Regions from separate parts of the Stenotrophomonas sp. KH_029 genome, predicted to be linked through region 2. Evidence: predicted binding sites of a transcription regulator. Region 2 holds the regulator's gene; the other holds the start of a gene.
What was found. Region 2 encodes FliA, which starts transcription of late flagellar genes. Its sites were predicted from a motif close to TAAAGTTTNNCNNNCNNNGGCCGATAA; they were not measured.

Region 1 (11,837 bases), 480 kb from region 2:
CCGCGCGATCCTGATGGAGCGCTGGGGCGAGGATGCCGCGCTGGTGGGCGAACTGCGCACCTGGCTGGGCGAGGTGGGGGTGATCCGCGCCCGCGTGGCCGAAGGCAAGGAAGAACAGGGCGCCAAGTACCGCGATTACTTCGAACACGCCGAAGCGCTGGCGAAGATCCCCTCGCACCGGCTGCTGGCGCTGTTCCGCGCGCGCCGCGAGGAGATCCTGTTCCTGGAACTGGACCCGGGCAACGAGGCCGAAGCCGGCCACCAGTACGCCGAAGGCCGGGTCGCCTACAAGGCCGGCATCGGCGATGGCGGGCGCCCCGGCGACCGCTGGCTGCTGGACGCCTGCCGGATGACCTGGCGCGCCAAGCTGCACATGCACCTGCTGCTGGACCTGTTCAACCAGGCCCGCGAGAAGGCCGAGGCCGAGGCGATCGCGGTGTTCGGCGACAACCTCAAGGACCTGCTGCTGGCCGCACCGGCCGGCCCCAAGACCGTGCTCGGGCTGGACCCGGGCATCCGCACCGGCTGCAAGATCGCCGTGGTCGATGCCACCGGCAAGCTGGTGGCCACCGACACCATCTACCCGCACGAACCGCGCCGGCAGTGGGACCAGTCGCTGCACACGATCAAGCAGCTGTGCCAGAAGCACAACGTGGAACTGATCGCGATCGGCAACGGCACCGCCAGCCGCGAGACCGACAAGCTGGCCGGCGATGTGATCAAGGCGCTGGGCGACACCCGGTTGCAGAAGATCGTGGTCAGCGAGGCCGGCGCCTCGGTGTATTCGGCATCCGAGTTCGCCTCCCGGGAGTTCCCCGACCTGGATGTGTCCATCCGCGGCGCGGTGTCCATCGCCCGGCGCCTGCAGGATCCGCTGGCCGAACTGGTCAAGATCGACCCCAAGGCGATCGGCGTGGGCCAGTACCAGCACGATGTGGACCAGTACCGGCTGGCGCGCGCGCTGGATGCGCGGGTGGAGGACTGCGTCAACGCGGTCGGCGTGGAGGTCAATACCGCCTCGGCCGCGCTGCTGTCGCGGGTGTCCGGGCTGTCGTCGACGGTGGCCGAGAACATCGTGCGGCATCGCGACGACAACGGCCCGTTCAAGCGCCGCAAGGACCTGCTCAAGGTGCCGCGGCTGGGCGACAAGACCTTCGAGCAGTGCGCCGGCTTCCTGCGCATCGCCGATGGCGAGCAGCCGCTGGATGCCTCCTCGGTGCACCCGGAAGCCTACCCGGTGGTCGAGCGCATCGTGGCCGCCACCGCGCGCCCGATCAAGGCGCTGATCGGCGACGGCAGCTTCCTGCGCGGGCTGAAGGCCGAGCAGTTCACCGACGCCACCTTCGGTGTGCCGACCGTGCGCGACATCCTCAGGGAACTGGAAAAGCCCGGCCGCGATCCGCGCCCGGAGTTCAAGGCGGCGCGCTTTGCCGAAGGGGTGGAAGAACTCAAGGACCTGCAGCCGGGGATGATCCTGGAAGGGGTGGTCAGCAACGTGGCCGCGTTCGGGGCGTTCGTCGATATCGGCGTGCACCAGGACGGCCTGATCCACATCTCGGCGCTGTCGGATACCTACGTCAAGGACCCGCGCGATGTGGTCAAGGCCGGCGACATCGTCAAGGTCAAGGTGCTGGAGGTGGATGTGGCGCGCAAGCGCATCGCCCTGACCCGGCGCCTGGACGACAGCCCGGCCCCGGCCCAGGCGCCCGGCGAGCGCCAGGCGCGCCCGGCCGGCGGCGGCCGTCGCGAGGGCGGCGGTGGCGGTGGTCAGCGCAATGGCGGCCGTGGCGCCCCGTCCGGGCCGCGCCCGGGCAATGCGGCGCCCCCGGCCAACAACGCCCTGGCCGACGCCTTCGCCCGCGCCAAGCGCGGCGGCTGAACCGCCGTTACCGTACCCGCGACAGGCCGCCGCCCGGCGGCCTGTCGCGGTCTGTCGATCAGGAGGGCGCACCCGCCCACACGAGCGGCGCATCCCTGCCGGCCGGGCGACGCTGCTCAGCCGGTGTCGCCGGATGACGTAAGGCGACGCAGGAGTTCGGTCAAATGCCTGATTTCTGCATCGGTGAATTGCCTGGTGCGTTTGATGAAACGATCGCCCTTGCGCGCTACCGCCAACGCGATCTGGTCGCGACCGAAACGGGTGAGACCACAGACGACGCTCCGGCCGTCACCTTCGCCCTGGCGCGTGCTGACCAGGCCTGCGTCCACCAGCTGGCGAACCAGCCGGCTCACCACGCTGCGGTCGATGTCCAGCCCATCGGCAATCTCACTGGCCCTGGCTGGACCGTGATTGCCGAGCCATTGAAGAAGCTGGAATCCAGATGCGGTAACCGGCTGATCAAAGGCGGCGGCAGCATCGACAGCGACTGCCCGCAGTTCTGTCGCCAGCGTACTCAGTTCGGCGCCGAGCGCGCGCAGCGCATCCTCACGTTCCTGCCCTTTGGTCTGGCTTCCCATTACCGCTCCATGTAGTTGACATTTATCCATCATATCTGGAAAGTTGATGGACAATTGTCAATTATAGGTGCGCGCATGGCGGGCGGGAAGAAGATCGTTTTGACGGGCGGAACCAACGGGATCGGGCTGCTCGCCGCCAACACCCTTGCGTCCCGGGGCCATCACCTGGTGCTGCTCGCCAGGGACGAAACCAAGGCACAAGCCGTGCGCGTGGAGATCCTGCAAACGGCGCCGGCAGCGGCAATAGATATCGTCTACGCGGACTTTTCGCGCCTGGCTACGGTGGCAGCCGCAGCGGCGACGATCAAGGACGCGGTTCCGGGTATCGACGTCCTTGTCAACAACGCCGGCATGCATGCTTTCAGCCAACGCGTGACCGAAGACGGCTTCGCTGAAATGCTGTCGGTCAATTACCTGGCGCCCTGGCTGTTGACCCACGCGCTGGCACCGGTCCTGGCCAGATCAGCGGACGCACGTGTCGTGACGGTGGCCTCGGAGGCAGCCCGTCAGGCTGAGACCATCGATCCGGCCCTGGATCTGGTTGATACAGGCGCGTTCTCCCGACGCCGATCGATGCAGCTTTACGGAAAAACCAAGCTGATGAACATCATGTTCTCACTCGAGCTTGCGCGGCGATTCGAAGGCACCAACCTCACCTCGAACTGCCTCGACCCCGGTTTCAACGCAACCGGCCTGGGACGCGAACTGCCGTTTTCCACCGCACTGCTTCGATTGCTGACGCTGCTGGGCATAGGCGACCCGGCGCAGGGCGCCGATATCGTGGTGCGGGCGACCACCTCGGCTGAATTCACCGCAAAGACAGGAATGTACTTCTCCAGGCGTGGCCAACCCATTGACGACCTGGGTCAGGCGCACAGCCCACGGGCGTTGGAAGAACTGTGGCAGGCCACGGCCGCTGCACTTGCCCGGTTCCTTTAGCGTCAGGGGCTCGAGGTCCGGCTCCGACGAGCGTGCCGGGGCGTTGCCGGTCGGTGTCCCGATTGGGCCCAGTGGATCCTCGCTCCAGGCTATGTCCCGGCGAGCCTTGCGCGGTTGTGGACAAGTCGTGTCAAGGACGATGGAGTGCGGGCGCCCATGATCCCCCGCAGCGCCGCAACCCGCTGATTTTCCTGGATAAGGGGGCTATCAGCAGGGGGCTGCCCTAGGCGCGTGCCCGGCGGCACTTCTGGTTTGCCCCGGCTTTGATCACACTGCTCCTTCAGTGTCTCCAGGCAGGGCAGCGGCGGGGAGCCCAAATGACCATCGAGCAACCAGTACCGTGCCGCCCGAACGGGCAGGGCAGGGCGCCAGCGGGCGCGGCGCGCTGCCGCCTGGCCGCCTGGGCGTGGCCGCGCGCATGAGCGACGCCATCCACAACCGGTCTGTCGAAGCGGCATTGCAGGAAGCCGTCGCGCAGCGCCGCCGGCTGGAAATGATCATCGAAGGCACCGCGGCCGGCACCTGGGAATGGAACATCCAGCGCGGGCAGATGCGGGTCAATGAACGCTGGGCGCAGATCGTGGGCTATACCCGCGACGAGCTGGCCCCGATCACCCCGGAGACGTTTTTCCGGCTGGTCCATCCCGACGACCTGGCCGGCTCCAACGCGCGCCTGACCGACCACCTGGAAGGGCGCTCGGCGCATTACGACAGCCTGTGCCGGATGCGGCACAAGCGCGGCCACTGGATCTGGGTGCAGGACCGCGGCCGGGTCTACGAATGGGACGCGCAGGGGCGCCCGCTGTGGATGGCCGGCGCGCATTCCGATGTGAGCGACCTGCAGAACGCGCGCCAGGACGCGGCCGACATGCGCCAGCGCCTGCAGGCGGTGGTGGATGCCTCCGACGAAGTGGCGGTGATCGCCACCGATGTCGATGGTGTGATCAATCTGTTCAACAGCGGCGCGCAGAAGTTGCTGGGCTACAGCGCCGAGGAGGTGATCGGGCGGATCAATCCGGGCCTGTTCCATGACCCGGAGGAAATGCACGCCTACCTGCAGCCGCTGGCCGATGCGACCGGGCGCCTGCCGACGGTGTTCGAGGCATTGACCGCCCATGCCGCGCAGGGCACCTGGTCGCGCCAGTGGACCTACGTGCGCAAGGACGGTGGGCGCCGCCAGGTGCGCCTGTCGATCAGCCCGCTGGACAGTGCCGGCGGGCAGCGTTTTGGCTATGTCGGCATGGCGGTGGACATCACCCCGCTGCTGGAAATGCGCGAGCAGGCCTACCTGGCCGCGAACAAATTCGCCGGGGCGTTCTCCTCGGCGGCGCTGGGCATGGCGCTGGTGTCGCTGGAAGGGCGCTGGCTGGACGTCAACGACGCGCTGTGCGGCATCCTCGGCTATTCCCGCGCCGAACTGCTGGAGATCGACTTCCAGACCCTCACCCACGCCGATGACCTGGACACCGACCTGGCCCTGGTCGCCGACCTGCTGGCCGGCCGCCGCGACCATTACCACATGGACAAGCGCTACCGGGGCAAGTCCGGCAATACCGTCTGGGGGCGCTTGTCGGTATCGCTGGTGCGCGCCGAAAACGGCGCGCCGCTGCACTTCGTGTCGCAGATCCAGGACGTCACCGCGCAGCGCCAGAGTGGCCAGCAGCTGCGCGAATCGGAGCAGCGCACCCGGGTGACTCTGGATGCGGTGGCCGACATGGTGTTGACCCTGGACCTGCAGGGCGTGATCCAGTACGCCAATGCCGCCGCCACCCAAGCGCTGGCGGGCGAGGGCGCCGCGCCGCTGACCGGTGGGCAGGTCCAGGATGTGATCGAGCTGACCACCGAGTACGCGCCGCGCTCGCCGCTGGATATGGCGGTGTTGCTGGACCCGGACAGCAATGCGGTGGACCTGCACTCGGACCTGCTGTTGTCGATGGGCGCGCAGTTGCTGCCGGTGGACCTGACCCGGGCCTGGCTGCGTGGCGAGGACGGGCAGCACAGCGGTGCGGTATGGGTGATCCGTGACGCCACCCAGCAGCGCGCCCGCCAGCGCGAAGCCCGCCACCTGGCCGAGGTCGACCCGCTGACCGAGTTGAGCAACCGGCGTGGTTTCGAGGCGCATCTGCAGCAGGCGATCATCCGGGTGGCGCGGACCGGGCAGTCGGCCTCGCTGATGTTCATCGACCTGGACAACTTCAAGCCGATCAACGACAGCCACGGCCACCTGGCCGGCGATGCGATGCTGTGGGCGGTGGCCAACCTGCTGCGCCATGGCGTGCGCGATTCGGACATCGTCTCGCGCCTGGGCGGCGATGAGTTCGCCGTGATCCTGGCCGGCTGCTCGCTCAAGCGCGCGCGCCGGATTGCCACCGACCTGCTCGAATCGGTACGCACCCTGAGCATTCCCTGGGGCCTGCAGCGGCTGGGCGTGGGCGCCAGCATCGGCATCGCCGCGATCGGCGGCGGCATGAGCGTGGACGATGCGGTCGCCGCAGCCGATGCCCTGTGCTACCAGGCCAAGGGGCTGGGCAAGAACAACGTGCAGGTGGAAGTACTTGGTGTGGAAGGGCTGGAGCCGCCCGACGGCGGCGAGCCGGGCGAGGTCGCGTAGATCGGCCACCGCGGCCGGGCTGCAAGGAAAATACCCCTAAAGCGCTACAGCGCGCTGCCGATACCAGTTATGGAGCCCGCCATCAGTCCGGCTCCGCGCTGACCGGGTCGCACGCCGTGCGATGGCCCCGGGCCAGATGTCTTTGCAACATCGCGTCTGCATCAGGCAGTACCGCAGTTGTACAAGCCGCTCACGCGATGCCCATGTGCGTCGCGCACATCCCATGCCAGAGACACCGCGGGCAGGCTGCCCGATGCATTCCATCCATCAGGGAACGAGGATCAGATGATGCTTACTTCAGGCACGCACACGCATGTGCAGCAACAGTCTCCCCACGCCGCGCCCTGGTCGCCGTGGCGCGCCCTGGCCGCAGCGTTCGTCTCCCGCCGCCAGGCCCATGGCGCCGCCGGCATGGCTGCCCAGCGCCGGCAGGCCGAGCTGGAAGCCCAGGTCGCCGCGCTGCACCGGGTGCAGGCAGTGATCGAATTCGACCTGGACGGCACCATCGTGCAGGCCAACGACAACTTCCTGCAGGCGCTGGGCTATGGCCTGGATGAAATCCAGGGCCGGCACCATGCCATGTTCGTCGAACCGGCGCATGCGCAGAGCATGGAATACCGCGATTTCTGGGCCAAGCTGGGGCGGGGCGAGTACGATGCCGGCCAGTACAGGCGGCTCGGCAAGGGTGGGCGCGAGATCTGGATCCAGGCTTCCTACAACCCGGTGCTGGACAGCCAGGGGCGCCCGTACAAGGTGGTCAAGTTCGCCACCGACATCACCGCCCAGATGCTGCAGGCCGCCGACTTTTCCGGGCAGCTGGCCGCCATCAACACCTCGCAGGCGGTGATCGAGTTCGGCCTGGATGGGCGCATCCTGGCGGCCAACGACAACTTCCTGGCTGCGGTGGGCTATACGCTGGAGGAAGTGCGCGGCCAGCACCATGCCCTGTTCGTCGAACCGGAGTACCGCCAGAGCGCGGAATACCGGCAGTTCTGGGAAAAACTCGGGCGCGGCGAATATGACGCCGGCCAGTACCGGCGGTTGGGCAAGGGCGGGCGCGAGGTGTGGATCCAGGCCTCCTACAACCCGATCTTCGACATGAACGGCCGGCCCTTCAAGGTCGTCAAGTACGCTACCGATATCACCGCCCAGGTGCGCGACAACCAGGCGATGCAGCTGGCGGTGGCGCAGACCCGCGACGTGGTGGCCGCCGCCCAGGGTGGCGATCTGACCGGGCATATCGGCACGGCGGACAAGACCGGCCCGGTGGCCGAACTGTGCGAGGGGATCAATGCGCTGGTCGAGGCGATGGCCACCATCGTCGCCCAGATCAAGTCGGCCGCCGACACCATCGCGGTGGGCGCCAGCGAGATCGCCGAAGGCAATAGCGACCTGTCGGTGCGCACCGAACAGCAGGCCGCCTCGCTGGAGGAAACCGCCGTGTCGATGAAGGGGTTGACCGCCACCGTGCAGCGCACCGCCGCCAATGCGCAGCAGGCCAGCCAGCTGGCCAGTGGCGCGGTCGATGTGGCCGCGCAGGGCGGGCAGGTGGTGCACGAAGTGGTGTCGACCATGGCGCTGATCAACGCCTCCTCGCGGCGCATCGTCGACATCATCGGGGTGATCGACGGCATCGCCTTCCAGACCAATATCCTGGCCCTCAACGCGGCGGTGGAAGCGGCGCGTGCCGGCGATCACGGGCGTGGCTTTGCGGTGGTCGCCTCGGAGATCCGTTCGCTGTCGCAGCGCTCGGCCGGCGCGGCCAAAGAGATCAAGCAGCTGATCGACGACTCGGTGGAGAAGGTCGGCACCGGTACCGGCCAGGTCGAGAGCGCCGGCCGCACCATGGATGAGATCGTGGTCAACGTAAAGCGGGTCAGCGCGCTGGTCAGCGAGATCAGCAGCGTGGCCCAGCAGCAGAGCGAGAGCATTCTGCAGATCAACCAGGCCGTGGACCATATCGACCAGGGCACCCAGCAGAATGCGGCGCTGGTCGAGGAAGCCTCGGCGGCGGCGCGCAGCATGGAAGCGCAGGCCAGCCAGCTGCTGCAGACGGTGGCCGCGTTCCGGATCGATGCCGGGGCCGCTGCTTCCCGTCGTGCCGCCCATCCGCATGCCCCTGCCGGGCTGCCGGTACTGCGGCTGGTCTGAGCCGCAGGCCGAAGCTGCAGGCGTAGCCGGCCGGATCCCTCGATCCGGCCGGTTGAAGGGCGCAACGGCAGCCTGCGATCCGCGTTGCCCCGCAGCGCCGGTTGGTCGGGTCGGCGCGCGATGCCCGGCTAGGCCGGGCGAGCGGCGCGCAGTCGGCGGGCGACCATGTGCCGGGCCAGGCCGCGTGGAATGGCCAGGCCTTTCCAGCGCAGGTTGCCCACGCGGAAGGTGGCCGTGGCCCGGGCCAGTACCTTGCCCGATTCGTCGCTCAGCCAGCCGGAAGTGAAGGCGATGCTGCCCTTGCTGTGTTCGATCTGGCCGCAGCCCAGGATCCGCCCGGGAACGGCGGCGTTGACGAAGCTGGTCTTGGACTCGATGGTGACCGCGATGCGGTCCGGGGGAAGTCCGGCGTAGATCGCCGGGCCCATGCAATCGTCGAGCATGGCCGAGAGCAGGCCGCCCTGGATATTGCCCACCGGGTTGGTCAGGGCGTGGTTTGCATCGAAGGCGACATGGATTCTTCGCGCGGCCTCGTCATAGTCGAGGAATTTCCAGCCCAGCAGGGTGGCTGCAGGCGAGGTGGGAAGTTCGCCACTGACAACTTTCCAGAATATCGCGTCGCGGACCATGGTCTTGTTCCCGTAGCCGGAGGGTGGGGGGATGCCTCAACTGGCGTTGCTACTGCGCATGCAGGATGGAAACAACAGCGAATGCGAACCCGGCCAGGCCCAGTGCCACGACCACGGCACCGGCCACCACCGGCGTGGGTGCGCCGGTCCGCCTGCGGACGTGCCGTGCCACCGCGACCGGCGGCACCATCGCGGCCAGGCAGAACGCCTGGAACGCAAGCAGGTGGGGGAGCTGCAGGCTGGAGGAGAACAACAGGTACAGCAGCAGCAAGCCGGCACCGGCCAGGGCCAGCCAGGCCGCTCCGGTCACCCGGATCAATGCCATCAACAGTAGCTGGACGGGCGGGTCGATACCCTCCCAGTCACGGCCCACGGCGATGCGGTGATAGGGCATGAAGTCGGATCGTCTGAGATAGGCCGCCCCGAACACGGCGACCACCGCAAACGCCAACGCATAACAAGCCAAGGCCAGCCAAGCGAACGCAGTCATGGCAGATCCAGTCGTTGCAGCGGGAAGACGTGCTGTGGGTGGGGCTGCTTTACACCGCAGGGCCACGCGAGGCGATCGATCGCCCGTGGTTGATTCAGGCTAGGAGCCGCACCGTGAAGACATCGTCCGCATTGGCCCTGGGAAATGTGATGCACTTCCAGGAAGTAGCAGGGCAAAGCCGGTATCTGGCGGGCAGAAACGAAAACGCCCTGCATCGTTGCCGGTGCAGGGCGCTTGATTCCATGGTGCCGAAGGTGGGACTCGAACCCACACGCTTTTAAGGGCGGCGGATTTTGAGTCCGCTGCGTCTACCGATTCCGCCACTTCGGCTGGCTGGCCGCGTAGTGTATACAAGTTGGCGCGATCTGTGCAGACCTGAACGCTTCATCCGTGCAGATTTCCTCATCTGGCCGGAACGCTATAATCACCGTGCTGAACCATACAGGGAGCCGGGGGATGGACGTGTTGCGGGATCTGCGGGTGCTGGTGGTCGAAAACGACGAGATGAGCGCGGCCCTGCTGCAGATGCAGTTGGTGCAGTCCGGCGCTGTCGTTGTCGGCCTGGCCGCGTCGGTATCCGAATCGCTGCGTCTGCTGGGCGAAACCCAGCCGCAGGTGGCGTTGCTGGATTATCGCCTGGCCAACCACGAAACCAGTGAGCCGGTTGCCGCTGCGCTGGCCGCGCGCGGGATACCGTTCGTGCTGGCCACCGGCATGGCGCCGGACCATCTGCCTGCGGCATTCGGTTCGGGCGTGCTGTTGAGCAAGCCGTACCTGACCGCCGAGTTGAACGCCGCATTGGCCCGCGCGCTGGCCCGCGATTCGGTCGCCAGCTGAGCGCTGGCAGAGCGGTACCCGGCCGCATCGTCGCAGCCGATGAGAAGTCCCTGCGGCATGCTGGCACTCCCTTCAGTTCCGAGCCCTGTCATGTCCCTGCCTGCTGGCCTGCAGTGTTTTCCCCATCCGCCCGGCGTGGCCGAATACCGCGCGCTGCGGGTGTCGGCCGGATTGAGTCCGAAGTCGCTTGAAGCGGCTACCGTCGGCCTGCCGCACACGGTGTTCGGGGTCAGCATCCGCCAGGGCGAGCGCCTGTTGGCGATGGGCCGGATCGTTGGCGACCGCGGCTGTTTCCTGCAGGTGGTGGATATCGCGGTGGAGCCGGACTGGCAGGGCCGCGGCCTGGGCAAGGCGGTGATGCAGCAACTGGACGCCTGGCTGCAGGCGCATGCGGTGGGCGCCTATGTGAGCCTGATCGCCGATGGCCAGGCGCATCGGCTGTATGCGCAGTTCGGATTCGAGCAGACCGCGCCGAAGTCGGTGGGGATGGCCAAGGTGGTGGGGTAGGCGCCGACCGTTGGTCGGTGCTTGCGACGCCGGAAGAGGCGTACCGACCAACGGTTGGTACCTACCGGGCATGCAAACAAAAACCCCCGGCATTGCCGGGGGTTTTTGTTTGTAGCTGGCGTCCCCACGGGGATTCGAACCCCGGTCGCCACCGTGAAAGGGTGATGTCCTAGGCCTCTAGACGATGGGGACGCGTTGAACCTGATTTGTCTTCCATCGGACGGCCTGTGTCCGGAGAAGTGGTGGAGCCAGGCGGGATCGAACCGCCGACCTCCTGCATGCCATGCAGGCGCTCTCCCAGCTGAGCTATGGCCCCACGTTGATGCTGCGAGCCGCCTATCATAGCGGTGTTTATGCGGGATGGGAAGATTTTTCTTCATCCGGGCAAGGGTCCGGTGTCATCCGCCCGCATTCCCGTCCGCAAGCACCGACCAACGGTCGGCGCCTACCGGGGCATACAAACAAAAACCCCCGGCATTGCCGGGGGCTTTTGTCTGTAGCTGGCGTCCCCACGGGGATTCGAACCCCGGTCGCCACCGTGAAAGGGTGATGTCCTAGGCCTCTAGACGATGGGGACGCGTTGAACCTGATTTGTCTTCCATCGGACGGCCTGTGTCCGGAGAAGTGGTGGAGCCAGGCGGGATCGAACCGCCGACCTCCTGCATGCCATGCAGGCGCTCTCCCAGCTGAGCTATGGCCCCACGTTGTAGCGCAAGCCGCCTAGTATATCTGCCTGTTCACGTTTGTGGAAGACCACACCGAACCAGGCCGAAGGCGGTGACTTGAGACCCTGTCACCGGGCCTGTCGTCGTTGATGAGTGGCGTCCCCACGGGGATTCGAACCCCGGTCGCCACCGTGAAAGGGTGATGTCCTAGGCCTCTAGACGATGGGGACGCATGAAGTTCATCAATTTTTTCAGCAATCCCGACGGCCTAATGTCCGGATTGGTGGAGCCAGGCGGGATCGAACCGCCGACCTCCTGCATGCCATGCAGGCGCTCTCCCAGCTGAGCTATGGCCCCACGATGCTGGAGGCGGAATTCTACGCGGCCGTGAAGGATTCGCCAAGTCTTTTGTGTGACATCGCGACGAAAATCCGCTGGTTTTCCGCAAACAAAAAGCCCCGGCCGAGGCCAGGGCTGTTTGCGTTGCAATTGGCGTCCCCACGGGGATTCGAACCCCGGTCGCCACCGTGAAAGGGTGATGTCCTAGGCCT
Region 2 (11,837 bases):
GGCGCTGGACATGATCCGGCACGGCCTGGGCGCCCCGCTGATCGTGCTGGCGCTGCTGGCCATGGTGGTGGTGCCGCTGGCTGCCCCGGTGCTCGATGCGCTGTTCACCTTCAACATCGCCATCTCGCTGATGGTGCTGCTGGCGGTGGTGTACGTGAAGCGCCCGCTGGATTTCACCATCTTCCCGATCGTGCTGCTGATCACCACCATGCTGCGGCTGGCACTGAACGTGGCCTCCACCCGGGTGATCCTGCTCAACGGCCAGAACGGCCACGAAGCGGCCGGCAAGGTGATCGCCGCGTTCGGCGAGTTCGTGATCGGCGGCAACTACGCGGTTGGCATCGTGGTATTCGCGATCCTGACCATCATCAACTTCGTGGTGATCACCAAGGGTGCCGGCCGGGTCTCCGAAGTGACCGCCCGCTTCATCCTCGATGCCATGCCCGGCAAGCAGATGGCCATCGATGCCGACCTCAATGCCGGTTTGCTGACGCGTGAGGAAGCCAAGGCCCGGCGCGAGGAAGTGCGCGAGGAGGCCGACTTCTACGGCGCGATGGACGGTGCCAGCAAGTTCATCCGCGGCGATGCGATCGCCGGCATCCTGATCCTGTTCATCAACCTGCTCGGCGGGCTGGCCGTGGGCGTGCTCCAGCACGGCATGCCGTTCGGCGATGCGGCGGCCACCTATACGCTGCTGTCCATCGGCGACGGCCTGGTAGCGCAGCTGCCCGCGCTGCTGGTGTCCTCGGCGGTGGCCATGCTGGTCACCCGCGCCTCGCGCTCGCAGGACATGGGCCAGGCCATGATGGGCCAGGTATTCGGCCAGTACCGCGCGCTGACCATCGCCGCCGTGATCCTGGGCCTGGTCGGCCTGGTGCCGGGCATGCCCAACGTCGCCTTCTTGACGCTGGCGGCGATCCTCGGCTTCGTGGCCTGGAAGGCGTGGAAGAAGAGCCTGGCCGCGACCGGCGGCGGCGACGCCCCGGCCATCGGCCGCGGCGAGACGCTCGGCCTGCCCGGCGCCGCCCCGCCGCCCACCGCCGAGCTGACCTGGGACGAGCTGCGCCCGGTCGACCCGCTGGGGCTGGAAGTGGGCTACCGGCTGATTCCGCTGGTGGACAAGAACCAGGGGGGCGAGTTGATGGCGCGCATCAAGGGCGTGCGGCGCAAGCTCACCCAGGACATCGGCTTCCTGATTCCCTCGGTCCACATCCGCGACAACCTGGAGCTGCCGGCCACCGCCTATCGCCTGCTGATCCATGGCGTGCCGGTAGCCACCGCCGAGATCCATCCCGACCGCGAACTGGCGCTGGATCCGGGCAGCGCGCTGGGCGCGCTGGAAGGCATCGCCGGCAAGGACCCCGCCTTCGGCCTGGATGCCACCTGGATCCAGCCGCACCAGCGCGCCCATGCCGAATCGATGGGCTACACCGTGGTCGATCCGGCCACCGTGGTGGCCACCCACCTGTCGCACCTGATCCGCGAACACGCCCCCGAGCTGCTCGGCCATGAAGAAGTGCAGCAGCTGCTGGCCAACCTGGCCAAGAGTGCGCCCAAGCTGGTCGAGGACCTCACCCCCAAGACCCTGCCGCTGTCGGTGGTGGTGCGGGTGCTGCAGAACCTGCTGATCGAACGCATCCCGGTCCGCCAGCTGCGCAAGATCGTCGAATCGCTGGTGGAAAACGGCCCGGCCAGCCAGGACCCGGCCGTGCTGACCGCCGCGGTGCGCAATGCGCTGGGCCGTTTCATCGTGCAGGAGATCGCCGGGATGTCGGCCGAATTGCCGGTGTTCACCCTCAACCCGCAACTGGAACGCGTCTTGCAGGAGTCCACACAGGGCAACGGCGCCGCGCTGGAACCCGGACTCGCCGAGCGACTGCATCAAAGCCTGGCCGAATGTGTCGGCAAGCAGGAAGCGAAGAACGAGCCGGCGGTCGTGCTGGTACCCGGCCCGGTACGTGCCGCGCTGGCACGGCTGGTGCGCCACAGCGTCCCCTCGCTGTCGGTGCTGGCCTACAGCGAGGTGCCCGAGGACAAACGGTTGAAGCTGGTCGGCACGATCAGCTGAGCCGGAACTCCGACGGCAACGCGCCAGAAAACAGACACCTCATTCGATACCACCGCAGCAGGAAATAAAGGGAAACCCGGACCGTGCAGACCACCGACAACCAGAGCTTCCCTTCGCCCACTCCGCCGCCCCAGTCCCGGTACCACAGCATGAAAATCAAACGCTTCGTCGCCCCCGATATGCGCTCGGCCATGAACCTGGTGCGCAAGGAACACGGTCCTGATGCGGTGATCCTGTCCAACCGCCGGATCGAGGAAGGCGTCGAAATCGTGGCGGCGGCCAACTACGACGAAGGTGCCGTGCAGCGCGCCCTGGAAGCGGCGCGCAAGGACGTCGCACCGGCACCGGCGCCGGCACGCCCGCGCAATGCCGCCGATGCGGTGATCGCCGCGGTGACCCGGCGCAGGGCGCCGGTGGCCGTGCCCGAACCGGTGGCGGCCACCACCTCGGCGGTAGCCGCGCTGGCCCGTGCCGCGGTCGGCGCCACCGGGCGCACCCTGGACAGCGCCAACGAAATCGTGTCGCCGCCGGGCAGCAGCGGTTTTGCCGCCACCCTGGCCCGCGCCACCCTGGCCCGCGCCGGCCTGGACACCGCTGCCAACGCGGTGGCGCTGCCGGAAAATATCTTCTCCACCTATCCGCTCGAGCCGGCCGCAGCCGCCGCCCCGGCCGCCCCGCTCAACCGCGCCCGTTTCATCATCGACCCGCCGCTGGACGAGCTTGCCGAAGACCTGCCGTACACCCCGGTGGCGGCCAGCGTGGCGATGCCGCCGCTGCCGGTGACCATCACCGCCGTGGCGATACCGGCCCAGGCGCCGGCCCTGCCCGCCGAACCGGTCGCGCTGGCCGAACCGGCCGCCAGCACCGCAGCGGTCATCGCCGTCGACCCCGCCAGCACCCAGCCGGCGCCGGCCCCGGAACTGGTGATGGTGCCGCGCGATGACGAGGAACTGCGCCAGCTGCGCCATGAAGTGGCCGGCATGCGCCAGGTCATCGAACGCGAAATGCACCGCTTCACCGACGAGCGCCTCCGCGGCAGCCCGGTGCGCGCCTCGGCGCTGGACCTGATGGACGAATACGGCTTCGATGCCGGCATCAGCCGCGATGTGGCCATGCAGATCCCGCTGGACACCGAAGCCCACCGCGCCCGCGGACTGATGCTGGGGCTGCTGTCCAAGAAGCTGCCGATCGCCCCGGTCGATCCGCTCGAGGCCGGCGGCGTGATCGCCCTGGTCGGCCCCACCGGCGCCGGCAAGACCACCACCATTGCCAAGCTGGCCTCGCGCTTTGCCGAAAAGCACGCCGCCCGCGACGTGGCCCTGGTCACCACCGACACCGGCCGCATCGGCGCCCGCGAGCAGCTGTACGGCTTCGGCCGCCAGCTCGGCATCGCCGTGCACGAGGCCAGCAGCGGCAGTGACCTGAACCAGCTGCTGGAGCGCCTGCGGGACTACAAGCTGGTGCTGATCGACACCGCCGGGCTGGGCCCGCGCGACCGCGCCCTGGCCGCCCAGTTGCAGTGGCTGCGCGCGGCCGAACAGATCCGCACCCTGCTGGTGCTGCCGGCCAACACCAGTTTCGGCGACATGGACGAGGTGGTGCGCCGCTTCAGCGCGGCCAACCCGCAGGGCGTGGTGCTGAGCAAGCTGGATGAAACCGGCCGCTTCGGCAGCGCCCTGTCGGTGGCCGTGGACCACCGCCTGCCGATCACCTGGGTCACCAATGGCCAGGACGTTCCCGAAGACCTGCACCGGGCCAGTGCGGCCAATCTAGTCCTTCGCCTTGAAGATTTGCGCCGCGCGGCCGATATGCCCTGCAACCCGGAGTTCAACCATGCCGTCGCGTGAGTATGCCAAGCTGACCAAGACCTTCCCGCTGTCGGCCACCCGCAGCCAGCCGCTGGGGCCTGTGCGCACCATCGCCGTGACCGGCGGCAAGGGCGGCGTGGGCAAGACCAACGTGTCGGCCAACCTGGCCGTGGCCCTGGCCGACATGGGCAAGCGCACGCTGTTGCTGGACGCCGACCTGGGCCTGGCCAACATCGATGTGATCCTGGGCCTGCAGCCCAAGCTGACCCTGGCCGACCTGGTCGCCGGGCGCTGTTCGCTGGACGAGGTGATCCTGGAAGGCCCCGGCGGCGTGCTGGTGGTACCGGCCGCGTCCGGCCGCCGCCACATGGCCGAACTGCAGCCGGCCGAACATGTCGGCCTGGTCAATGTGTTCTCCGAACTGGAGCGCGAGCTGGACTTCATGGTGGTGGACACCGCCGCAGGCATCACCGACGGCGTGCTGACCTTCTGCCAGGCCGCGCAGGATACCGTGGTGGTGGTCTGCGACGAGCCGGCCTCGATCACCGACGCCTACGCGCTGATCAAGGTGCTCTCGCGCGAACGCGGCGTGGACCGCATCCAGGTGGTGGCCAACATGGTGCGCGACCCCAACGAGGGCCGGGTGCTGTACGAAAAGCTGACCCGGGTCTGCGACAAGTTCCTGGCCGATGTCTCGCTGAACTACCTGGGCTGCGTACCGCAGGACGACTGGCTGCGCCTGTCGGTGCAGCGCCAGCAGCCGGTGGTCAAGGCCTACCCGTCCAGCCCGGCCGCGCAGGCGATCACCGAGATCGCCCGCCGCACCGCGCGCTGGCAGGCCCCCACCGAACCGCGTGGCGGGGTCGAATTCTTCCTGGAACGCATCCTCAAGCAACGCGGGGTGGCCGCATGAAAGGCGCCGCACAATACAAAGAAGTCCAGCGCACCGCCGCCAACGAGTGCATTGCCCAGCACTCGGACCTGGTCCGGCGCATCGCCCACCACCTGGCCGCACGCCTGCCCGCCAGCGTGGAGGTGGATGACCTCATCCAGGCCGGCATGATGGGCCTGATCGAGGCCTCGCGCAGCTACGATGCCGACCAGGGCGCCTCGTTCGAGACCTACGCCTCGATCCGCATCCGCGGCTCGATGATCGACGAGATCCGCCGCGGCGACTGGGTACCGCGCTCGGTGCACCGCCGCGCCCGCGATGCGGCCTCCACCATCCGCCGCCTGGAACAGACCACCGGCCGCGCCGCCAGCGCCACCGAGGTTGCCGCCGCGATGGAGATGCCGCTGCCCGACTACCTGCGCCTGATGGAAGACGCCGCGCGCGGCCAGGTGCTGAGCCTGGAATCGCGGATCGAAGACCAGGGCGAGCTGGACACCGTCGCCCAGGGCGGGCCGACCCCGCAGCAGGTACTGGAACGCGGCGAGTTCGGCCGCGAACTGGGCAATGCGATCGGCCTGCTGCCCGAACGCGAACAGCTGGTGCTGTCGCTGTACTACGAGCAGGAACTGAACCTGAAAGAGATCGGCGCCGTGCTGGGCGTCAGCGAATCGCGTGTGTGCCAGATCCATGGCCAGGCCGTACTGCGCCTGCGCGGCCGATTGAAGATCTTCGAGGCGGCTGACGCCGGCCTTGAGAACCACTGATACCGAGGAAAGTGCTTTGAACAAGAACATGCGTATCCTGATCGTCGACGATTTCTCGACCATGCGTCGTATCGTCAAGAACCTGCTGGGCGATCTGGGCTTCACCAATACGGCCGAAGCCGAGGACGGGCATGCCGCGCTGTCTCTGTTGCAGAGCCAGTCGTTCGATTTCGTGGTCACCGACTGGAACATGCCGGTGATGACCGGCATCGACCTGCTCAAGGCGATCCGCGCCGATGCCAAGCTCAAGACCCTGCCGGTACTGATGGTCACCGCCGAAGCCAAGCGCGAGCAGATCATCGAAGCGGCCCAGTGCGGGGTCAATGGCTACATCATCAAGCCGTTCACCGCCCAGACCCTGGAAGAGAAGCTCGGCAAGATCTTCGAACGCCTGGCAGCGAGCGCCTGATGGAAACCCTCAGCGAAAAATCGGCGCTGGTGCAGCGCCTGCAGGATGCCCTGGCCGCGCTGGAAAGTGGCGACGAAGCCGGCTGGCGCCGGGAAATCGACGCACTGGCCGCCCTGCGCACCCAGCCGATGATGGCCGGGCTGAACCGGCTCGCACGCGAGCTGGGCCAGGCGCTGGGCGAGCTGCCCAGCCTGCCCAGCGAAGCCGGCGAACTGGACGATGCCTGCGCGCGCCTGGATCACGTGGTGGCGATGACCGAACAGGCCACCCACCGCACCCTGGACCTGGCCGAGGAATGCCGGGCGCTGACCGAACAGCTGCGTGCCAACGGCCTGACCGCCGACCAGGGCCAGCAGCTGGACCAGATCCGCCACAACCTCACCGAAATCGCGCTGACCCAGAGCTACCAGGACCTGACCGGGCAGATCATCCGCCGCGTGGTCGGCATCGTGCGCCGCGTGCATGAAGGTTTCAGCGCGCTCGGCCTGCCGCCGCAGGACGACGCCGCCAGCAAGCGAGACAACGGCCTGGCCGGCCCGGCCGTGTCCGGCCTGGACCGCCACCAGGTGTCACAGGTCGACGCCGACGACCTGCTCTCCGATTTGGGGCTTTGAGGAGGGATCCATGAACATTCAAATGAGTGCGAAGGCCGCTGACGCGGGTCGAGACAAGGCGGACGCCGCAGCGCAGGCAGGCCGCCTGGGCAAGGCGTTCAACACAGTATCGGCCCGCGTCAGGGGCCTTCCCGAAGGGCCGGGTGCCTGTGGCGCTGTGGACTACGGCGCGCGGCTTGGCTTGGGGCCCACCCAAGCCGGCGCCACGCACCTTGCCACACCGCCACAGGCGCCCGGCGCACCTCATTTCAATGCTCATGGAGCCCTCCTATGAGCGCTGTTCCAGACGATATTGCCGCCGACTTCATCCTCGAGGCCCAGGAAATCCTGGACCGGCTCGGCGAACAGCTGGTGTCGCTGGAGCAGTCGCCCCAGGACAGCGACCAGCTCAACGCGGTGTTCCGCGGCTTCCACACGCTCAAGGGCGGCGCCGGCTTCCTCGGCATCCAGGCCATGGTCGAGCTGTGCCATGCCGCCGAGGAAACCCTGGGCATGGCCCGTTCGGGCAAGGCCACCCTGCAGGCGCATCACTTCGATGCCGCCCAGCAGTCGCTGGACTACCTGCAGTCCATGCTCGATGCGGTCTCGGCCGGCACCGAACCGGGGTTTGCCCCGCCGGAGCTGATCGCCCAGTTCGACGTCAACGGCCCGGCCACGCCGGCGCCGGTAGCCGCTGCGGCCAGCGGTGAGCTGATCACCGATGACGAGTTCGAGAACCTGCTCGACCAGTTGCATGGCGGCGCGGCGCCCAGCGCGGTGGCGCCGACGAAGAAGGCCGATGACGGCCTGATCGGCGAAGACGAATTTGAAGCCCTGCTCGACCAGCTGCATGGCGGCGCCGTGCCCGGCGCCAAGGCGGCGCCGGCGGCCACGCCTGCCGCGCCGCGCGCGCCGGCACCGGCCGCAGCGCCCAGGCCGGCCGCCAACAAACCGATGGCCGAAGCCGAACACACCGTGCGCGTGGACACCAAGCGGCTGGACGCGATCGTCAACCTGATCGGCGAGCTGGTGCTGTCGCGCAACCGGCTCAAGACCCTGCGCGCGCGCCTGCACGATGAGGAACTCGACCGCGCCGTGTCCACCCTGGACATCGCCACCGCGCGCCTGCAGTCGGCGGTGATGCGCACCCGCATGCAGCCGGTCGGCAAGGTGTTCTCGCGCTTCCCCAAGGTCGCCCGTGATGTTGCCCGCAACCTGAAGAAGGAAGTGGAGCTGGAGCTGGTCGGCGCGGAAACCGAGCTGGACCGCAACCTGGTCGAGGCCCTGGCCGATCCGCTGGTGCACCTGGTGCGCAACGCGATCGACCACGGCGTGGAAACCCCGGAACTGCGCGAAGCCCAGGGCAAGCCGCGCAGCGGCCACGTGCGCCTGTCGGCGCAACAGGAAGGCGACTACGTCAGCATCGAAGTGCAGGACGACGGCGCCGGCATCGACCCCGAGCGGCTGCGGCAGAAGGCCCGCGAAAAGGGTTTGATCGACCCCGAGGCGGCCGCCCGCCTGAGCAGCGAGGAATGCCTGCACCTGGTGTTCCTGCCCGGTTTTTCCACCAAGCAGGAAGTCACCGACATCTCCGGCCGCGGCGTGGGCATGGACGTGGTGCAGTCGCGCATCCGCGAACTCAGCGGCCAGATCCAGATCCAGTCCGAACTGGGCCGCGGCAGCCGTTTCCTGATCCGCGTGCCGCTGACCCTGGCGATCCTGCCCACCCTGCTGGTGCAGGCCGGCGAGGACGTCTACGCGCTGCCGCTGGCCCGGGTGATGGAAGTGCTGCACGCGCCCAACACCTCGCTGGGCTGGTTCGACGGCCGCGCCGTGCTCGACCGCAAATCGCACACCCTGCCGCTGGTGGACCTGCGCCACTGGCTGGCAGTGGAACCGGCCGCCTCCCCGCTGCTGACCATCGTGGTGCTGCAGGCCGGCGAAGCCCGCTTCGGGCTGGTGGTGGACCAGGTGCGCGGCCGCGAGGAAGTGGTGATCAAGCCGCTGCCCAAGGCCCTGCGTGGGCTGCGCGGCTACGCCGGGGCCACCCTGATCGGCGACGGCCGGATGTCGCTGATCCTGGACGTGGATGGTCTTCGGTGAGGCGGGCCGGGTGTTCCCGGCGGCCTCAAATCGCCCCAAAAGTGTGACCGCCGCAACACCGCTCCCGGTCGGCGTCTCAAGTCCCCTTCACGCAAGCCGATAACGGACCCATGGACAGACTCAGCCTCATTGGACTTTTCCTCGCCCTGGCCTCGCTGGTCGGCGGCAGCATCCTCAAGGGAGCCGGTCTGGCGTCGCTGTGGTCGCCGGCCGCCTTCGTGATCGTCATCGTCGGCACCATCGCCTCGATCCTGCTGCACACCTCCCCGGCGGTGTTCAAGCACGCCTTCAGGATCGTGCGCTGGGTGATCCTGCCGCCCAGCAGCGACCGCCACGCGCTGATCCGCCAGATCGTGGACTGGAGCAACATCGCCCGCCGCCAGGGCCTGCTGGGCCTGGAGGCGCAGGTCGAGGCGCAGGACGACCCGTTCCTGCGCAAGGGCCTGCAGCTGCTGGTCGACGGCGTCGAGCCGGAAACCATCCGGCACATGATGGAAATCGAATTGAGCAGCCAGGAACACCAGGACCTGGCCGCGTCCAAGGTATTTGAGGGCATGGGCATCTATGCGCCGACGCTGGGCATCATCGGCGCGGTACTGGGCCTGATCGCGGTGATGAAGAACCTGGCCGACCCCAGCAAGCTCGGCCACGGCATCGCCGCGGCGTTCACCGCCACCATCTACGGCATCGCCTCGGCCAACCTGCTGTTCCTGCCGGTGTCGGCCAAGCTCAAGAGCGTGATCCAGCACAACAGCCGCGACCGCGAAATGATCATCGAAGGGCTGATCTCCATCGCCCAGGGCGAAAACCCGCGCAACATCGAAACCAACCTGTCCGGATTCCTGCACTGACATGGCCCGTCGCAAGCACCACGAAGAGCATGCCAACCATGAGGCCTGGGCGATTCCGTACGCCGACCTGATGACGTTGCTGCTCGCGTTTTTCGTGGTGATGTATGCCATTTCCTCGCTCAACGAGGGCAAGTACCGGGTCATGGCCGATGCGCTGACCACCGCCTTCGGCGGCGCGCCGCGCACCATCAACCCGGTCCAGGTCGGCAACCAGCAGGTACAGGGCGGCGGCTGGGACAGCCCCTCGGTGATCAAGGCCGGCAACCGGGTCGGCCCGGCCGCGCCGGCGCCGTCCAACGACCCTACCCTGCTGCCGGCGATGGCCGCGCAGATGCGCATGCCGGTCTCGGTGCGCAACCAGGAACAGCTGCAGCGCGCCGAGCGCCAGCTCAACACCATCGCCGACAAGCTCACCGCCACCCTGGCCCCGCTGATCGAGCGCGGCATGATCACCGTGCGCCGCACCGAGCTGTGGATCGAGGTGGAAATCAACAGCGACATCCTGTTCCCGACCGGCTCGGCCACGCTGGACGTGCATGCGCGCGACACGCTCTCCAAGCTGGCCCAGGTCCTGCGCGATTCGCCCAACGGGGTGCGCGTGGAAGGCCACACCGACAACATTCCGATCGCCACCGCGCTGTTCCCGTCCAACTGGGAACTCTCGGCCGGGCGCGCGGCCAGCGTGGTGCACCTGTTCGCCGACCAGGGCCTGCAGCCGTCGCGGCTGGCGATGGTCGGCTACGGCCAGTTCCGCCCGCGCGAAGACAACGCCAACGCCGAAGGCCGCAACCGCAACCGGCGGGTGATGGTGATCATCCTGGCCGATACCGCCCAGCGCGTGGACCCGATCGGCCCGCAGCTCACCGCCGATACCCCGATCGCCCCCATTGGTTCCGACCCGCGGTCGGAACGTCTCACCCCGGCCGGCAGCCACGTTGGCGCCACCGCTCCCCCTGCAATGAAGGACTGAACCGATGCGCATCTGGGCAATCGCCAATCAGAAAGGCGGCGTGGGCAAGACCACCACCAGCCTGGCCCTCGGCCGTGGCCTGGCCACGCTTGGCCACCGCGTGCTGTTGATCGACCTCGATCCGCATTCCTCGCTGACCCGCGCCTTCGGCGTGCCGCTGGATCCGCCGCCGTCGGGCGTGCTGGAACTGTTCGCCACCCCGCCGGCCGAGCTGTCCACGCTGGCCCACCGCAGCGATATCCCCGGGCTGGACTACGTCTGCGCGCAGGCGGCGCTGGCCACGCTGGAACGGCGCAGCGCCAACCAGCCCGGCCTCGGCCTGGCGCTGCAGCACGCGCTGGCCCGCCACCAGGGCCAGCACGACTACATCCTGCTGGACTGCGCGCCCACCCTGGGCCTGCTGATGATCAACGCGCTGGCCGCCGCCGACCGCCTGGTCATTCCCACCCAGGCCGAACCGCTGGCCCTGCACGGGCTGGATGGCATGGTCCGCACCGGCGAAATGGTCGAACGTTCGCGCCGCCGCCCGCTGCCGATGTCGATCCTGCCGACCCTGTTCGACCGCCGCACCCGCGCCGGCAACGAAACGGTCAAGCTGATGCAGGACAAGCACGGCCACCGGGTCTGGGAAGACGCGATCCCGGTGGACACCCGCATCTGCAACGCCGCCAGCCTGACCGTGCCACCGCAGTCGGAGGACTACCCCGGCCGCGGCCTGGCCGCCTACCGCCGCGCCCTGGAATGGATCCTGGCCGACGACGCGCTGCAGATGGAGCGCGCGGCATGAGCACCGTCGGCGTACTGGACGACTATCTGGAACAGCTGCTGGGCGATGCCGTGCCGGATGTCGCCGCGCCGCTGGAGATGTCCGTCGCCCCGGCCGCGGCCGTAGTCGCGCAGGATGAGGCCGAAGCCGAAGGCGTCGCCCTGGCGATCAGCGCCGAATTCGCGCCGCCGGCGGAGGGTGACGCCGCGCCATGCGCGGCTGACGCGGCCGTGCTCAAAGAACGAATGAACGATCCGGCGCTCGACCCACCGGTCGAGACCGTTGCCATCGCGCACGACAGCCCGACCGCGCCCGGAACGCCCGCCAACCTGGCCCTGCTCGACGAGTTGATGAACGACCCCGCGCTCGGCCCGCCGGTCGAGGCCGTTGCGGTCGTGCACGACAGCCCGACCGCACCCGGAACGCCGGCCAACCTGGCCCTGCTCGACGAACTGATGAACGACCCCGCGCTCGGCCCGCCGGTCGAGGCCGTTGCGGTCGTGCACGACAGCCCGACCGCACCCGGAACGCCGGCCAACCTGGCCCTGCTCGACGAACTGATGAACGACCCCGCGCTGGGCCCGGTCATGGCCGCCGATGCCGCCAGCGACGC

Region 1: the regulator FliA is predicted to act here: its motif matches at 6,045-6,071, upstream of AC3ITM_RS11140 (methyl-accepting chemotaxis protein).

What each region holds. Positions count from the first base shown of each region.
Region 1 is NZ_CM174498.1:2,453,810-2,465,646, reverse strand. It holds gene AC3ITM_RS11160 (Tex family protein) at 1-1,879, shown strand, start outside; gene AC3ITM_RS11155 (MarR family winged helix-turn-helix transcriptional regulator) at 1,996-2,457, opposite strand; gene AC3ITM_RS11150 (SDR family NAD(P)-dependent oxidoreductase) at 2,533-3,396, shown strand; gene AC3ITM_RS11145 (PAS domain S-box protein) at 3,815-6,007, shown strand; gene AC3ITM_RS11140 (methyl-accepting chemotaxis protein) at 6,296-8,158, shown strand; gene AC3ITM_RS11135 (PaaI family thioesterase) at 8,287-8,787, opposite strand; gene AC3ITM_RS11130 (hypothetical protein) at 8,837-9,277, opposite strand; tRNA gene AC3ITM_RS11125 (tRNA-Leu) at 9,521-9,607, opposite strand; gene AC3ITM_RS11120 (response regulator) at 9,734-10,114, shown strand; gene AC3ITM_RS11115 (GNAT family N-acetyltransferase) at 10,205-10,621, shown strand; tRNA gene AC3ITM_RS11110 (tRNA-Glu) at 10,738-10,813, opposite strand; tRNA gene AC3ITM_RS11105 (tRNA-Ala) at 10,862-10,937, opposite strand; tRNA gene AC3ITM_RS11100 (tRNA-Glu) at 11,123-11,198, opposite strand; tRNA gene AC3ITM_RS11095 (tRNA-Ala) at 11,247-11,322, opposite strand; tRNA gene AC3ITM_RS11090 (tRNA-Glu) at 11,441-11,516, opposite strand; tRNA gene AC3ITM_RS11085 (tRNA-Ala) at 11,568-11,643, opposite strand; tRNA gene AC3ITM_RS11080 (tRNA-Glu) at 11,777-11,837, opposite strand, start outside.
Region 2 is NZ_CM174498.1:1,974,737-1,986,573, reverse strand. It holds gene flhA (flagellar biosynthesis protein FlhA) at 1-2,068, shown strand, start outside; gene flhF (flagellar biosynthesis GTPase FlhF) at 2,218-3,915, shown strand; gene AC3ITM_RS09130 (MinD/ParA family ATP-binding protein) at 3,902-4,789, shown strand; gene AC3ITM_RS09125 (RNA polymerase sigma factor FliA) at 4,786-5,532, shown strand; gene cheY (chemotaxis response regulator CheY) at 5,549-5,941, shown strand; gene AC3ITM_RS09115 (protein phosphatase CheZ) at 5,941-6,555, shown strand; gene AC3ITM_RS09110 (chemotaxis protein CheA) at 6,826-8,637, shown strand; gene AC3ITM_RS09105 (flagellar motor protein) at 8,748-9,488, shown strand; gene motD (flagellar motor protein MotD) at 9,490-10,458, shown strand; gene AC3ITM_RS09095 (ParA family protein) at 10,463-11,245, shown strand; gene AC3ITM_RS09090 (chemotaxis protein CheW) at 11,242-11,837, shown strand, end outside.